One region of the Lacticaseibacillus salsurivasis genome, then DNA from elsewhere that is predicted to be linked to it. Evidence: predicted binding sites of a transcription regulator. Region 1 holds the regulator's gene; each other region holds the start of a gene.
The links. The regulator HrcA, encoded in region 1, represses chaperone genes, less so after heat shock. The targets are predictions, from matches to a motif close to TTAGCACTCNNNNNNNNNGAGTGCTAA.

Region 1 (4,214 bases):
TGCATGGCCATCTTGTCTTGGCTCAGGTCGATGTTGTTGTCCTTCTTGAATTCAGCAACCAACCAGTCGATGATCTTGTTATCAAAATCATCACCGCCCAGGTGCGTATCGCCGTTCGTGGACAGCACTTCGAACACGCCGTCGCCTAACTGAAGGATGGAGACATCAAACGTCCCACCACCAAGGTCGTAAACCAGGACTTTTTCATCCTTGTCGCCTTTGTCCAAACCATAGGCCAAAGCAGAGGCGGTTGGTTCGTTAACAATCCGGGAAACGTTCAGGCCGGCAATCTTACCAGCATCCTTGGTCGCCTGCCGCTGTGAATCGTTAAAGTAAGCAGGCACCGTGATGACCGCATCTGTCACTTCTTCGCCCAGGTAGTCTTCAGAGAACTTCTTCATGTATTGCAAGATCATCGCAGAGATTTCTTGCGGGGTGTATTCCTTATCGCCGACCTTCACTTTGTAGCCGGCTTCCCCCATGTGACGCTTGATGGAGGTAATGGTATCTGGGTTGGTGATGGCTTGACGCTTAGCGACTTCACCGACTTGGATTTCGCCGTCTTTAAACGCGACAACAGATGGCGTGGTGCGGTTGCCTTCTGGGTTGGTGATAATCTTTGGTTGGCCGCCTTCAAGCACCGCAACCGCAGAGTTGGTGGTCCCTAAGTCAATGCCGATAACTTTACTCATAGTTAAATCCCCTTCTTAATTCAGTTTTTAAAAATTGAGTTGACTAATTTGCGACAACAACCATCGCTGGCCGCAGCACGCGATCCTTCAGCATGTAACCACGCTGCAGGACCTGCACCACAGTGTCTTTGGGATGGTCATCATCCGCCGGCACAGTTTGCACCGCTTGATGCAAGGTCGGGTCAAAATGGCCCTTGGTGTCGATTTCGGTGACGCCATTTTCTTTCAGCGCCGCCTCAAGATGATTGTAAACCATTTCGACCCCTTGCTTCAAAGACACCGCGCTGTCCTCTTTCACGTCGGCCGTTAAGGCGCGCTCCAGATTATCCAGCACCGGCAGCACCGCCTTGGCGAGCTTTTGCCCGTCATACTTAGCGGCGGCCTCGCGCTCTTTGTTGAAGCGCTTGTTCATGTTGTTGATTTCTGCCGCGGCCCGCAGGTATTTGTCTTCGAGCTCATCGCGCTCTTTTTGCAGTGCCTTCACATCGACTTTTTCGTCTTTGATTTCAGCATCCAAATCGGCGGTCATTTCCGCGGCGATTTCTTCTTTCAACGATGGCTGTTTGGCCGGCTCAGCTTTTGGCTGCTCGGCCTTCTTCTTCTCAGTCATGTCGTGCCTCCCTTACCGTTTTACTGATCAAAATGCGAGTAATAATCGGTCAAGCGTTTTGCCAGCTCCTCACGGAAGGCATCCAGTAGTCCGATCATCTTAGAATATGGCATTTGGGTCGGGCCAATCAAGGCAATCATCCCGGTCCCATGCTCGCCGACAGAGTAGTTCGCCGTCAGCAGGCTTAAGTTTGCCAGCACATCTGGCGTCAGCTCTGAACCCAGCTTGACCTTGATGTGCGAGTCATGGAGCGGCCCCAGCAAGGCATTGACGTTGCCCTGCTCGGAATCCATCATGGCCAGCAGGTGCTTGAGCTGATCCACGTCGTTATCGCCTAGGTAATCCATCAAATTCAACCGGCCGCCGACGTAAAAGCGTTCAGCCGCGGCTTTTTTGAGGACGTTCCCGAAGATATCCAGGAAGCCATCAGGCGAGGTCATGTACTTGAACAGTACCGCGGGCACCTCAGTTTGCAGCTTCTGGGCCACTTCACCGAGACTCAAGCCGACCAATTCGTCATTGATGATACGAATGGCCTTCTCGACACCATCGGAATCAACTTCCGGCGGCAAGGTGAACAACTGGCTTTCAACACTGCCGTTGGAAGTGACCAGAATCGCCATCACCTGATGATTGCCCAATGGCACCATCCGAAACCCGGTTAACTTGAGGTTGGTGACCTCAGGCCCAAGGGTGATCGCCGTGTAGCTAGTCAAGTTAGACAAAATCCGCGCACTTTGCGCCACGATTTCGTCGATTTTGTAAAAATGACCGCCGAAACCTTGTTGAATCGCCGCAATCTCATTGGCCGAAACCGCCGTCGGTTCAACTAGGTTATCCAAGTAGAAGCGATAACCCTTGGTCGATGGGACCCGGCCAGAGCTGCTATGCGTTTTTTTGATCAGGCCTTGCTCTTCGAGTGCCGCCATATCATTTCGTATTGTCGCTGAACTGACGTGAATCGGCAGTTCAGCCATCAGCGTCTTGGAGCCGACCGGTTGGCCACTTTCAGTGAATGACCGAATGATCTCCTTCAAGACGAGCAGTTGGCGTTTCGTCAACATAATCCCACCTCTTTTAGCACTGATACTGTTTGAGTGCTAAGTACACTACATAATATAGCAACCACGCTTAGCAAAGTCAACCTCTGCCTGCTAATTCCTTGCCGTTAAGCCAAAAATCGGCCCCAAGACGGAGGCCGATTCATCATACCAACTGATCATCCAGCAGAAACTGCTGAAAGACTTCATTGCCTAAAAACTGGCCCTTGTTAGTGAGCCGAATGCGCTGGTCATCCACTTCTAGGAGCTGCTGAGCAACCAGCTGATCCAATAGCTCGCCATACACCGCCTCCACGCTCATATGGTAGCGGTCGGCAAAGCGCTGGCGCGACACGCCTTCGCGGGTGCGGAGGCCGAGGAACATTTCTTCCTCAACTTGCTCTTCCAGTGGGACCAAGTGATGTTCAATCACCGGCACCTTGTGGTCATGCAGCGGCGCCAGATATTGCTGAATGGGACCAAAGTTGTGGTACCGATCGCGGCCCACATAGCCGAACGCGCCTGCTCCGAACCCGAAGTAATGGTCATTGCGCCAGTACAGCAGATTATGCTGACACTGGTAGCCTGGTTTGGCAAAGTTCGAAATCTCATATTGGGCCAAGCCGTGCGTGGCCATCAAATCAATGGCATCTTGATACATATCTGCTTCAGTATCTTGGTTAGGCAGCTGCAGTCGTCCTTTGCGCATCAAGTTGTAGAAAATCGTTTTGCGCTCCAAAATGAGCGAGTACGTCGAGTAATGCGGCAGCTCCAAATCTAGAGCCTGATGCAAACTCGCGAGAAAGTCTTCGCGGGTTTGCTGCGGCAGGCGGAAAATCAGATCGATGGAGAGATTTTCAAAGCCAACTTTGTGGGCGTTGGCAATGGCCTGGTAGACATCCGCAGCGCGGTGAGTGCGGCCAATGCGCTTAAGAATGTCATCATTGAAGGATTGCACCCCAATCGATAGCCGATTGACGCCATTGTCGTGCAGCACCTGCAACTTTTCCGTCGTCAATAAGTCATTGGGATTGGCCTCAAAGGTAAACTCGCCATCGTCAAAGTGTAGCGCCTCGCGAATCCCGGTAATTAACCGCTCCAATTGCGCTGGCGTCAGTGTCGTCGGGGTCCCACCGCCGACATAGACGGTTTCAATGCGTTCATCGCGGTGACTGGCCATCACCAGATTCATTTCCCGAATCAGCATGTCGACATAGTCATCGACCGGCTGGCCTTCAATGAAGACCTTATTGAAGTCGCAGTAGTAACAAATATGCGAACAAAAAGGAATATGGATATAAGCGCCTGCCATTATGCCTGCTCCTTCAGCGTGCTGCGCGCGTGCTGTTCGTCTTGGGCCAGCTGATCAATCAACCCTTGCGCGCCATCAAACTTCACTTCACCGCGCAAGTAGCGCCACCATTCGACCACCACCGGCTCACCGTAAATATCTTGGTTGAAATCAAACAAGTTGATTTCCAGCGTGATGGGCCGATCGGCGCCAAACGTGACATTACGCCCGACTGATGCCATGCCGCCGTACCACTGCCCCTTCACCTGTAGCCGCACCACGTAAATGCCAATGCCTGGCAAGCGCTCGGCGGCCGGGGTGTCAATGTTAGCCGTGGGATAACCCAACGTGCGCCCGCGCGCCTCGCCATGGATGACCTTGCCAGTCGTTTGGTAGCGATAACCCAGCAAATGATTGGCTAGGGTGATGTCGCCGGTATCCAAGGCCTGGCGAATGCGAGTGGAAGAAATCTTCTGGCCATCGTCACTATCTTGAGGGACCACGATAATCTCAAACCGTTCTTTGGCATACTTGGGCAAATTCGTCATGGTGGCGATATCGCGCTTGCCATAAGTATAATC
Region 2 (4,214 bases), on a different contig from region 1:
AGAAGTCGCAAAGCACCAGCAGCGGCCTCGATGTTTTTGGTGACATGTTCGGCCAAGATAGTGGCTCATCATCCAGTAATAGTAGTAGTTCAGGTAAGTTAGAAGAAGCCAGTGAAGGTTCCGGGGTCATTTACCAAAAGAAAGACGGTAAAGCCTACATCGTGACGAACAATCACGTGGTCTCTGGTTCCGATGCGCTGGAAGTCATTTTGTCTGATGGCACCAAGGTAACCGCGAAATTAGTCGGGACGGATTCGACTTCCGACTTGGCGGTCCTGTCCATTGATGCCAGCAAGGTCACCACAGTCGCCAGTTTCGGTGACTCCAGCTCGATTGCTGCTGGCCAAACCGTCCTGGCGATTGGGTCGCCGCTGGGCTCGCAATACGCAACCTCAGTGACCCAAGGGATTATTTCCGCCACCAGCCGGACTGTGGATGTGACCGATGAAACCACCGGCCAAACCACTGGCCAAGCAACGGTTATCCAAACCGATGCCGCCATCAACTCCGGGAACTCTGGTGGGCCGCTGATCAACTTGTCCGGGCAGGTCATTGGGATTAACTCGATGAAGCTGTCCGGCACCAGCAACTCAGAAGCGACGATTGAAGGGATGGGCTTTGCCATTCCAAGTAACGAAGTCGTTTCTATCATCAACCAGTTGGTAGAAAAAGGGAAAGTCGTCCGTCCAGCCTTAGGGATTGAAGCCCGGGATCTGTCCTCGGTTTCCGCCTCGCAGCAAAGCTCTTTGTTGAAGGTGCCATCAAGTGTCACCTCAGGGATCGTCGTGGCAGGCTTTACTTCCACCAGTGTGGCCAAGCAAGCAGGGCTTAAGCGCTACGACGTGATTGTCGCCGTTGACGGCACCAGCGTCTCCAGTGTGGCGACGTTGCACACCGCGCTTTACAAGCACGCAGTCGGGGACACCATCAAGTTGACCTACTATCGCGGTAGCGAGAAGAAGACCGTCAGTGTGAAGTTGAGTCAAACCACGGATCAGCTGGACACGTCGAGTTCAAATTAATGATCAATAATGGGAACGGAATGATCCGGTGAAGGTCATTCCGTTTTTTGTTGTCATTGCCAGCAGTTGGTTCTGAATAATCCACGTAGAATTCACCATGCTGCTACCCTCATTCGGAAAGTCCGTTGCATTCGATGATGCGGCGAGCTTTTTACTGTCAAATTCCAGATGTTGGACAGTGGCCACGCCGAAATGTTCAGGATTACTTTGTCAAGTGTGAATTGTGAGTGGGGACAACTGACCCCTTAGCCTGTGGATAAGTCTGTGGATAGTGTTCATAACTTGGATTGTACGTCGTGGATAGTTTTTTGCACAGGGTGTGGATGGCCTGTGGATAAGAAAATTTTCTTGCTCACCAAACACCTGTACGGCCTATTGGAACAGGGTTTTGGACAGGGTAGTTCGTGAAATTGAATTATTGGCTAGTGTGGATAACTCGAAATCAAAAATAATTGACTTGATTTTTCGCGACACGAAATCTGGTGTCAAAAACGAAGGTGAACACAATCACTAGCGGTCAAGTTTTTAACTGTGTGGATAACTGTTGGGGATAGCGTGTGTTTGGGTGTGTATGATCACCTTACTGACTATCGTAAAGTAAGTTAATCTTGACTTTATCTCCGCAACTCCGTAATATAGGAGCTGGAAAGGTTGTGCACAACCTAAAAACCACGAAAGGGTGAGTCAAAATGGAAATCTCAATCAAGCCAGAAGCAAAGACGTACTTAGCAGGGAAGGTCTTACCTAGTGAGCACCTGTTCCTCGCCTTAGATGACGGTAGTAGCAAGTACTCGAAGCTCGGCGGCACCTGTGCCATTGGCAACAAGTTCCAGCTGGTGATCAGTGAAGTGGCCGATGACGACTATGCTGACGCCTTGGCCAATGATGCCGATCTGACCATCACGACTGGTAGTCTGGAGCCGATGTACCTGGGCCATGGCCTCACCCTGGATTATCGCAACGGGGCCCTGAACCTGCGCGATGATAGTGGCGTTTTGGACGGCGCGGTGACCTTAGACCGGGCGCAGCCGCTCAGCGATGAAGAACAAGCTCGGCGTGAAGAAATGAAAGCCTTGGGTGGCAAAATCTGCTAACAGACGCTTAAAAGCACTGCTGCACCGGAACACAACCGGGGCAGCAGTTTTTTTTAGTTTATTTTTAGCACTCTATTGACAAGAGTGCTAAAACGACCGATAATACATTATGTAAACAAGGAACGAACGAAACCTTGTTGAGCTGGATATGAAAGGAAGTCATCAATGATGGCAAATGAACTTATGCGCGATCGCTGGTTGGCTGATCCATTCTCTGATTGGCTGGACGCGGTCCCAACCAGTGACCTACCAACGGATATTGAAGAAACCGCCGATGCTTATATTGCGCGGCTGAATGTTCCTGGGGCCACTAAAGATCAAATTGATTTAAATTATCAAAATCAACAACTGACGGTATCGGTACAACGGCCGGACCCGGCTGATAACCACAATTACTTGGTTCAAGAGCGGCCTCAAGCGGCGACGAAGCGGGCATTTCGGTTGCCGAACGTGGCCGCTAACGCCATTACCGCCGATTTAACGGCTGGGGTTTTGACCATCACGCTGCCGAAGTTGACTCAGGCCGCAGCGGACCATCAGATTCCAATTGCTTAAGCATTTTATTTGAATGTCAAAATGGCGACCTGTTAGCCTTGAATTGTTCCAAAGAAGTACGCGCAGAACAATCAGCGCGACTAGCTCAGATTTTAGAAAGGAAGTTTTGGTTATGGCAAATGACTTGTTGACGCGGAATGACTGGTTGGATGATCCCTTTTTCGATCACTTTGCTCCACGGTTCTTTGACCGCATGATGCCTGATACGAAGGTGTTGAAGACGGACATCAAAGAAACCGACAAGAATTACGTCGCTAAGGTGGATGTACCTGGCATCAAGAAGGACGACATTCACATCAACTACCAAGATAACGTGCTGAACATCAGTGTGAAGAAGGAAGACTTCAACGATCACAGTGATGATAAAGGCAACATCTTGATGAGTGAACGTGGCTATGGCGCGATGAGCCGTAGCTATCGGTTGCCCAACGTTGACGAAGACAACATCAAGGCGGCTTACGACAACGGCGTGTTGACCATTACCTTGCCGAAGCTGACCGAACAGCAACAAGATCCTCATCACATCGAGATTGAATAGACCCCACTATTCTCATCATCGATACCCATTTCCTCCTCCCAAAAAATGAGTCCTGCTTCAGATTGCCCAGTCTGAGGCGGGGCTTTTTTGCGTGAAAGGCGAATTTTGCTGGCTGGTTACGGTATTATAGGCAAAGAGATCAAATATAGGAGTGAAAATCATCATGAAAGAAACGGAGCAAGCAAAAATCCCGCCGCAACCGGCGACCGAGCGCTTGACCGTCACCGTGCCAGAAGGGGTATATGCACAGTTGCGGGTGAAACCAGATACCCCAATGCAACTGTTAATTAAAAATGATCGCATCATCATGCAACCAGAGCGAGTGGAGCGCCTGCGGTCTGGGCGGCTGAGCTTTATTTGGCCGCTGGCGGTGGCAGGCGTTGCGGCGCTGGGGGCGTTCATTTATTGGCTGAGTCAAGGGCTGCACATGATACCGCTGGATGGGGATGTGTCGGTGGCCAGTTTTACCATTGGGTTGGGGCTGGTTAGCGGGACCTTGCTGTTTGCTGGGTTTTTCATTCAGTCCCGCAATGACCCAGACAATCGCTTCTCCAAACGGGTGTACTGGCGGAATTTTCCCGTGATCATGATCGCCTTTGTGGTGATTTTGGGCATGCTGCTGCTAGGGGGTTCCTGGGTGCTGGGGGCTTTGTTCCCTGGCGCGAGTTTCGACCTGTTCACGGCGCTGGTACTGCTGTTAGTATTTTTGTCGTTAGCGAATATTTTTATGGTGCAAATGGCGCTGCGGCTCAATGCCACGACCTTGTCCACTTTGCTGACGGTGGTGGTGATTTCCGGCGCCGTGATTGCGATGGCGTCTAATGGTAGTCGCCGTTGGTGGCAGTATAACCTGAGCTTTTTGGGGACCCAGTTGGCGCGCAACGCCTGGCAATTCAATCTGACGTTGGTGATGACGGCTTTGGTGATGATCACCCTAGTGGATTACCTGTTTGTGTGCTTGGCCGAGCAGTATCCGCATAACATGCGCCTGAATGTCCTGCGGGG
Region 3 (4,214 bases), on a different contig from region 1:
GGCTTCAGCCCCATTAGCCAGCACGCCATCCAAATCCTTAGGCGTCCCGATGTTGGCCCCAAGTTCAAAGTGCTTACCATCAGCAGTGATGGTCTTAGCTGTCTTCAGCTGAGCCCATTCTGCCTTCTGGGCGGCATAATCCTTAGCGGCTTTTTCGGAAGCAGCGATTTGATCGGCGCTTGGGTCGATGGTGACTTCACCAGTCAAGCCATTAACGGTCAAGGTTTGGCCGTTGGTGACATCCTTGGTCACTTCGTCTGTCCCAACGACAGCTGGAATTTCCAAAGAACGAGCCATGATCGCGCTGTGCGCAGTCCGGCCACCAATATCGGTTACGAACGCCTTGACGAATTTCTTATTCAGCTGAGCGGTATCAGATGGGGTCAAATCATGGGCAACCACAATGACTTCTGAATCAATCAGCGCTGGGTTCGGCAACGAACGACCAAGCAAATGTGCCAACACACGCGTGGACACGTCGCGGATATCCGCTGCGCGTTCTTGCATGTATGGGTTGTCGGTCATAGCCTCGAAGGTCGTGATAAAACCGTCGGAAACGGACTTCAACGCTGATTCAGCGTTAACGCTGTCGTCTTTGATCTGAGTTTCAATGGCCCCGGTGAACTCTGGGTCAGCCAAAATCATCATGTGGGCATCGAAGACTTGCGCCTCTTCTTCCCCTAATGACTCAGCCGCTTTAGCCCGGATGGTCTCCAGTTCCGAATTACTTTGATCGAGGGCGGTGTGCAACCGGTCGATTTCCTTTTGTGCATCATCAATCGTGGACTTTGAAAATGACAAATCGGGTTGCACTAAGAGGTATGCCTTCGCCGTAGCGACGCCATCACTTGCCGCGATCCCTTTAAGTTCTTTTGTCATTAGTTGGACAGGCCTTCCTTTTTCATCGTCTCTTCGATTGCAGCGATGGCTTCTTTTTCATCAGCGCCTTCTGCGGAAATCGTAACGTCGGCACCCTGGCCAACACCCAGGCTCATAACGCCCATGATGGACTTCAAGTTAACGCTCTTGCCCTTGTATTCAAGGTTGATATCTGAGTTGAACTTGCTTGCAGCCTGAACCAGCAAGGTGGCTGGACGGGCGTGGATCCCTGTTTCTGCTACAACATTAAATTCGCGTTTTTCCATGACTAATCTGCTCCTTCGTATTTAAACTTTTGCCGAATAGAATGAGGCATTCTATTTCTTGTAAACCTTACCATTATTCCGTTTTCACGGCAAGTGGTGGCTGTGGTTTTATTCATCCGTTGCGGATTGGTAGTGATAAATAATGATGCCCTCACGCTTAGCTGAGCCAACGATTTCTTTGCGCGCTGGGTAATTGGTCCAGGCGCTACGAAAAGCCAGGAACGTTTCTGGCGTGATCTCGATCTCATCAAGCTTGCCAGCCCGTAAATCGTCCATCATTTGCACGTAATCAGGTGCCATTCGCTTGCCCCCTCTCCGGAGACTATTTTAGACTAGAGGGGGCAGGATGACTAGTCATTCAACCTGCAAAAATGTTGAAGGGCCGCGGGTGCGGTCGAGGCAGCGCCGGGTTGGGTGGTCCGGCTGCGGGGTCGGCTGGAGCCAAACAGCGGTCTCCAGCCTCAACGGGGAGCCGACCATCGCTTCGCTCCGCGTCGTCTCCCCGTTGCCCCCAGTTAGCCCAGGAGCTGCCTGCTCCGCAGTCACCTCGTGGGCTAACTGTTTCGCGGCTGGACCACCCATCCATCTGCCGCCACGACCACAACCGCTAGCAAACGGTAACGACTACGCTTTTGGTTCTCCATGGCTCTATAGATTCCTCCCTATCATTTATATTCGTCAGATGTCGATTGTCGCAAGATAGGATGCGGCCCAGCACAGTCAGCATGTAACTTCTACTGTTCGCGAGCGGGTGGCGCTGGTGGTGGGCGGAGCTTGGTGAGGGTCTGGCAGTGAATCGATTAGCGACAGAAAGACCGGCGCGCTTTTTGCGCTGGGCTTTCCAGAGCTAATCGCGGCAGTTTTGAAGACGCACCGGAGCGAAGCGACTGCGGCTTCAAAACTAGGTCCGAGACCGCACTATGGCTCGGACCGGCCGCACTGCCAGCACCCCCGCCAAGCGGAGCCCACCGCCGGCGCCACCCGCGTCAGCCACCCTCCTCCGAACAAAAAGTAAGAAAGATTAGCACTCTATGGTCGAGAGTGCTTGCATTTTGGTTTGAAGGGTGTAAACTAAAGCCAAGGTCAAAGAAGGTCAAAATTCTTGACCACTCTGCAAAGCGGCAGAGGAAGCGAAGAAGAAAGGTTGTGAACAACGGTGCTCTGTGAAAACTGCCATCAAAACCCGGCCACCATTCACCTGTATACCAGCGTCAATGGTCAGCGCCAGGAAATCAACCTATGCCAAAACTGCTATCAGCAGCTTAAACAACAAGCAGGAGGCAATATGAACCCAACGAATGCAAGTAACGATCCGTTCGGCTTCAACAGCCTTGATGACATCTTCCGCGCCATGGCTAATGGCGCCCAAGGCCAGCCAGACCAAACCCCACCCACCCAAAGCGGGCGCGGCGGCAATGGTAATGGCAACGGCCGCGGGGGCAATGGTCGCGGCGGCCAAGGCGGCAACTCCGTCTTAGGTCAATTCGGCGTGAACCTCACGGCGAAAGCGAAGAATGGCGAAATCGATCCGGTCATCGGCCGTGATGGTGAAATCGCCCGGGTTATCGAGATTTTGAACCGCCGCACGAAGAATAACCCCGTGCTTATCGGGGAAGCTGGGGTGGGTAAAACCGCCGTGGTTGAAGGACTCGCCCTGAAGATTGCCAACGGTGAAGTCCCAACCAAACTACAAGACCGCCAAGTCGTCCAACTCGACGTGGTCTCCCTGGTGCAAGGCACCGGGATCCGCGGTCAGTTCGAGCAGCGGATGCAACAGCTGATTGATGAACTGAAAAAGAACCCGAATATCATCTTATTTATCGACGAAATTCACGAAATTGTTGGCGCTGGTAACGCTGAAGGCGGCATGGACGCCGGCAACGTGCTCAAGCCTGCCCTCGCCCGCGGCGAACTGCAGCTGGTGGGTGCAACGACTTCCAATGAATATCGCCAAATCGAAAAAGACTCTGCCCTCGCCCGGCGGCTGCAGCCGGTCACCGTGGAAGAACCGAGTCCTGAAGAGACCATTGAAATTCTCAAAGGCATCCAGCCGCGCTACGAAGCGTATCACCATGTGAAATACACCGATGATGCCATTGAAGCCGCAGTGAACTTGTCCAATCGCTACATCCAGGATCGCTATTTGCCGGACAAGGCCATCGACCTGCTCGATGAAGCCGGCTCCCGCAAGAATTTGACCATCACGGTGGCTGATCCCAAAGCCATTCAGGCCAAAATCGACGAAGCCGAAAAGCAAAAGCAAGACGCCTTGAAGCAGGAAGACTACGAAAAGGCCGCTTTCTACCGCGATCAAGTGTCTAAGCTGGAGAAAATGCAACAAACAGACACCAAGCAAGCCGCCAGCGATACCCCTTCCGTCACCGAGAAAGACATGGAACAAATCGTTGAACAGATGACGAATATCCCAGTCGGCGAGCTCAAGGAGCAAGAACAGCAGCAGCTGAAGAATTTGGTGCCAGATCTGGAAAGCCACGTCATTGGTCAAAACCAGGCCGTGGAAAAAGTGGCTCGCGCCATTCGCCGCAACCGGATTGGCTTCAACAAGACCGGTCGGCCGATTGGTTCCTTCCTGTTCGTTGGCCCAACTGGCGTGGGTAAAACCGAGCTGGCCAAGCAGCTGGCCAAAGAACTATTTGGTTCCGAGAACGCGATGATCCGGTTTGACATGTCGGAGTACATGGAAAAATTCAGCGTGTCTAAGCTCATCGGTTCGCCTCCTGGCTATGTCGGCTATGAAGAAGCCGGCCAGCTGACCGAGCAAGTGCGGCGCAATCCGTACAGTTTGATCTTGCTGGATGAAATCGAAAAGGCCCACCCTGATGTGATGAACATGTTCTTGCAGATTCTGGACGACGGCCGCCTGACGGATAGCCAAGGCCGCACGGTTTCCTTCAAAGACACCATCATCATCATGACTTCCAACGCCGGCTCCACCGACGCCGAAGCCAATGTCGGGTTTGGTGCTTCGATTAACGGTACTTCCAAGTCCGTGCTCAATCAGCTGGGCAACTACTTCAAACCTGAATTCCTGAACCGCTTCGATGATAT
Region 4 (4,214 bases), on a different contig from region 1:
TGTTGATCCCGGTTTGGACGTCGCCGTCTTCCTTGAGGTCAGCGACTGCCTTAGCAGCGTTGACCAAAGCAACACCACCACCAGCAACGTAGCCTTCGTCAACCGCAGCGCGGGTAGCGTTCAAGGCATCTTCAATGCGATACTTGCGTTCCTTCAGTTCGGTTTCCGTAGCAGCCCCAACGCGGATCACAGCAACACCGCCGGCCAACTTAGCCAAACGTTCCTGCAGCTTTTCCTTGTCAAAGTCAGAGGTGGTTTCGTCGATTTGCTTGCGGATGGTGGCTACGCGTTCAGCAATGGCATCCTTGTCGCCAGCGCCTTCAACAATCGTGGTGTTGTCCTTGGTTACCGTCACCTTGCCGGCTTGGCCAAGCTGGTCGATCTTGGTGTCCTTCAGGTCCAGACCCAAGTCGCCAGTGATGACAGTGGCGCCAGTCAAGGCAGCGATGTCTTCCAGCTGAGCCTTGCGGCGGTCGCCGAAGCCAGGGGCCTTAACGGCAACGACATTGAAGGTCCCACGAATCTTGTTGAGGACCAAGGTTGGCAAAGCTTCACCATCAACGTCGTCAGCAATAATCAGGAGGGCCTTACCTTGTTGCACGATTTCTTGCAGCAAAGGCAGGATGTCTTGGATGTTGGAGATCTTCTTGTCAGTGATCAAGATGTAAGGATTGTCGAGGTCAGCTTCCATCTTGTCGTTATCAGTCACCATGTACTGGGACAGGTAGCCGCGATCGAACTGCATCCCTTCAACAACGGAAAGCTCAGTTTGAATCCCTTTGCCTTCTTCAAGGGTGATAACGCCGTCGTGACCGACTTTTTCCATCGCGTCAGCAATCAAATCGCCGACTTCTGGACTGGAAGAAGAAACGGAAGCAACCTGCGCGATTTCCTTCTTGCCGTTGACCTTGTGGGAAATCTTGTGCAATTCATCAACCGCAGTCTTCGTTGCTTCTTCGATTCCTTTGCGGATGCCAACGGGGTTAGCACCGGCGGTCACGTTCTTCAGACCTTCACGAATGATGGCTTGGGCCAAAACCGTCGCGGTGGTAGTCCCATCACCGGCGATGTCGTTGGTCTTGGTTGCGACTTCGGCGACCAACTTGGCACCCATGTTTTCGTAGTGGTCTTCTAATTCGATGCTCTTGGCGATGGTCACACCATCGTTAGTGATTTCTGGAGCACCGTAAGACTTGTCCAAAACCACGTTGCGACCTTTAGGCCCAAGAGTGGTTTTAACGGTATTTGCTAACTTGTCGACGCCTTCCAGCATGGAGCGGCGGGCATCTTCACCAAACTTAATTTCTTTTGCCATTTGTGTCTTTCACCTCATATATAGTTTAGTTAATGACTAGCAGGAGCAAAGGTTCTTGCTTACTCAACGATGGCCATGATGTCCTTTTCGTGCAGGACCAAGTAATCGTCACCTTCGTACTTCACTTCGGAGCCGGCATACTTATCGTACAGGATCGTGTCGCCTTCCTTGACGCTCAGTGGCAGCCGCTTGCCTTCTGGTGTAACGCCGCCTTCGCCAACGGCCACAATCTTACCTTGTTGTGGCTTTTGCTTAGCGTTGTTGGCCAGGACGATACCGCCAACGGTTTCTTCCTCGTCTTCAACGACTTTGACGATCACGCGATCTCCTAATGGTTTTAACAAAGCGATCCCTCCATACATGTTTAAGTTTGTTTTAGCACTCTTATGTCTTAAGTGCTAACTACAATAGATACTATAACCAGTTTCGGTTGCGAATGCAACCCTTTTACCCCACTCTGTTATACTTGGTGAAAAGAACGGCTCACACAGCATCATTGAAGGAGGCACCTTTCTTGTCACTGAAAAAACATGCTGCACAAATCCTCGGCCTCTACGTGGGGCTGCTAGTGTTATCGCAGTTAGCCCTCGCCTTTCTGCCAGGCCAAGCTGGGCTGTGGCTGATTATCGGCCTCGGCCTCGTGGCGGCGATTTGGGCTTGGCGCTGCGACCGGCAGCTGGTGGTTGCTAATGCCATTGAAACCCCAGGTGTGGCCAGCGCCCAAAGTCGCGTCGTCTGGGGGGTGACGGGCATTGCCGTTGTGCTGGTGATTCAACTGTTCGGCACTTGGCTGGAGAACTTGCTGTTTCACACCGCCGCGCCGACGTTAGCTCAGGCCACCACCACGCTGCACACCTTGCCGCTTTATGCGTTGGTGCTGATTGTCATTTGGCCACTGCTGGAAGAATTGGCCTTTCGCCGCGTGATTTTTGGCAATTTGGCCGGCGTCATCGGCACATTCGGCGCCGCACTGCTGTCTGGCCTACTGTTTGCCTTAGCCACCGACCCGGCGCATTGGCTCACCGCCACATTGGTCGGCATCGCCTATGCCTACTTGTATCGCCAAACCGGCAGCGTCGAAACTCCGCTGATTGCCCATATCGGCATGCTGACCTTGACCCTAGGGTACGCGTTCGTCCATTAACCCTGCAATCATTAAGCCTGCTTTAAATTCACGAGCAAATTAGTGCGTTTCATCAAAATATTTCTACAATAGAAAAAAACGAAAGCCGAGGACCCTTATGGATAGTCGCGTTAACCGCCGGAGCAATCGCCCCCGTCGGCCCTTACTCAAAATCTTGTTGCTTGTCATCACTACGCTGTTAGTGGGCGTTGGGGCTTATGGACTGCGGCTCTATTCCCAAGCCAAGTATGCCGTTGATTCCACTTACCATGGCATCGGCACCGAAGATGGCGACCAAAGTCAAGTGGCAGCGACCATTAAGGCCAAGAAGCCCTTTGCGATTTTGCTACTGGGTGTGGATACCGGTGCCTTGGGCCGCAGCGAAACTGGCCGCTCCGACACGATGATTGTGGCTGTCGTCAATCCCAAGAAGAAGACCACGACCATGGTTTCCATCCCTCGCGATACCGCAGCGAAGATGATCGGCACCAAGTCGTTCAACATGCAGAAAATCAATGCTGCTTACGAAATCGGCGGCTCCAAAATGGCGGTGAACACCAGCAGTAGCCTGGTCAACGTGCCGATCAAGTATTACTTAACCGTCAATATGGGCGCCTTGGAAAAAATCGTTGATGCCGTGGGCGGGGTTGACGTCAATGTCGCGTTCTCCTGGTCGGACCCGAAAGTCGGCAATTACAAGTTCACCAAAGGCAAGATGCACCTGAATGGCGCCGAAGCCTTGGCATACGCCCGCATGCGTCATCAAGACCCTAAAGGTGACTACGGCCGTCAAGAACGCCAGCAACAAGTGATCAAGGCCATTGTCAAAAAAGCCCTGTCCACCGACACCTTGAAGAACTTCGATAAGCTGCTGAAGACCGTCTCGAGCAACATGCGCACCAACTTGTCCTTTAACGACATGATGGCGCTGGCCACGAATTATCGCAGTGCGGCCAAGAAGATTACCTCCACCACCCTGCAAGGACATGACGCTTGGGTTTACCCTGGGCCTTCGTCTTACCAGATCCCATCGACCACCGAACTGCAGCGGGTTTCCGACCTGCTGCGCACGGCGCTGGGTCTACAGACCGAAACCTTGACCAACCAGAACGTCCGCGAAAACAATGCCAATACCAATTTCAATTTTGATAATGCCGCGGCGCAAACCTACGTGCTATATAATCCGGATCTATAAGGCTAAGCCCGCCAGTGTGCGGGCTTTTTTGTCATCACGCACGACCCCCTAGATTAAAAGGAGTAACCATGGCACGACTGCAAGCCCAACGGAAAATGCTATCGATTATCACAGCAGTGACCTCGCTGGTTTTACTGGGCTTGACCTTACTCACGGTCATTCCTTTGCCTTTTCCGACCCCGGATATCACCTCAAGTGAGCAGATTATGACTTTTCAATGGGCACCAAGGCTGGGCACGGCGGCCTTTGTGGCACTAGCCGGCTCGTTGCTGCTGTTCTTTCTCAGCCTCACCTTGTTTCGGCCCCGACTAGCGAAAGCGACAGGTTTCGTTGGGGTCATATTAACCCTCGCGCTGACCCTGATACTTACCCTGACACTGACGAGCTTTGATGGCGTCGTCACGGGCAACGATTTCTCAACGATCACGGTCAAACTAACCGAGGCGCATATGACAGGCAAAGTGTTCAGTTTGGAGCAACCGGCCGAACCACGACCAGCGAATTTGGCGATTGGCACCCCCGTCACGGTCAAAACTTGGCTTATCTTTCCCGCTTTTAAGCACTCATCATTCCAGCCACGG

Region 2: a site for HrcA is predicted at 2,181-2,207, ahead of AAA927_RS02575 (Hsp20/alpha crystallin family protein). Genes of this name have one in related genera too.
Region 3: a site for HrcA is predicted at 2,167-2,193, ahead of AAA927_RS04665 (ATP-dependent Clp protease ATP-binding subunit). Genes of this name have one in related genera too.
Region 4: a site for HrcA is predicted at 1,691-1,717, ahead of groES (co-chaperone GroES). Genes of this name have one in related genera too.

What each region holds. Positions count from the first base shown of each region.
Region 1 is NZ_BTTP01000008.1:50,217-54,430, reverse strand. Features, by position in the region: gene dnaK (molecular chaperone DnaK) at 1-692, opposite strand, end outside; gene grpE (nucleotide exchange factor GrpE) at 736-1,302, opposite strand; gene hrcA (heat-inducible transcriptional repressor HrcA) at 1,323-2,366, opposite strand; gene hemW (radical SAM family heme chaperone HemW) at 2,509-3,654, opposite strand; gene ribF (riboflavin biosynthesis protein RibF) at 3,654-4,214, opposite strand, start outside.
Region 2 is NZ_BTTP01000002.1:63,808-68,021, forward strand. Features, by position in the region: gene AAA927_RS02565 (S1C family serine protease) at 1-1,022, shown strand, start outside; gene AAA927_RS02570 (iron-sulfur cluster biosynthesis family protein) at 1,712-2,116, shown strand; gene AAA927_RS02575 (Hsp20/alpha crystallin family protein) at 2,285-2,671, shown strand; gene AAA927_RS02580 (Hsp20/alpha crystallin family protein) at 2,784-3,209, shown strand; gene AAA927_RS02585 (hypothetical protein) at 3,373-4,214, shown strand, end outside.
Region 3 is NZ_BTTP01000004.1:33,350-37,563, reverse strand. Features, by position in the region: gene ptsP (phosphoenolpyruvate--protein phosphotransferase) at 1-879, opposite strand, end outside; gene AAA927_RS04675 (phosphocarrier protein HPr) at 879-1,145, opposite strand; gene ykzS (protein YkzS) at 1,254-1,445, opposite strand; gene AAA927_RS04665 (ATP-dependent Clp protease ATP-binding subunit) at 2,302-4,214, shown strand, end outside.
Region 4 is NZ_BTTP01000010.1:62,731-66,944, forward strand. Features, by position in the region: gene groL (chaperonin GroEL) at 1-1,315, opposite strand, end outside; gene groES (co-chaperone GroES) at 1,375-1,659, opposite strand; gene AAA927_RS08425 (CPBP family intramembrane glutamic endopeptidase) at 1,830-2,459, shown strand; gene AAA927_RS08430 (LCP family protein) at 2,557-3,633, shown strand; gene AAA927_RS08435 (hypothetical protein) at 3,702-4,214, shown strand, end outside.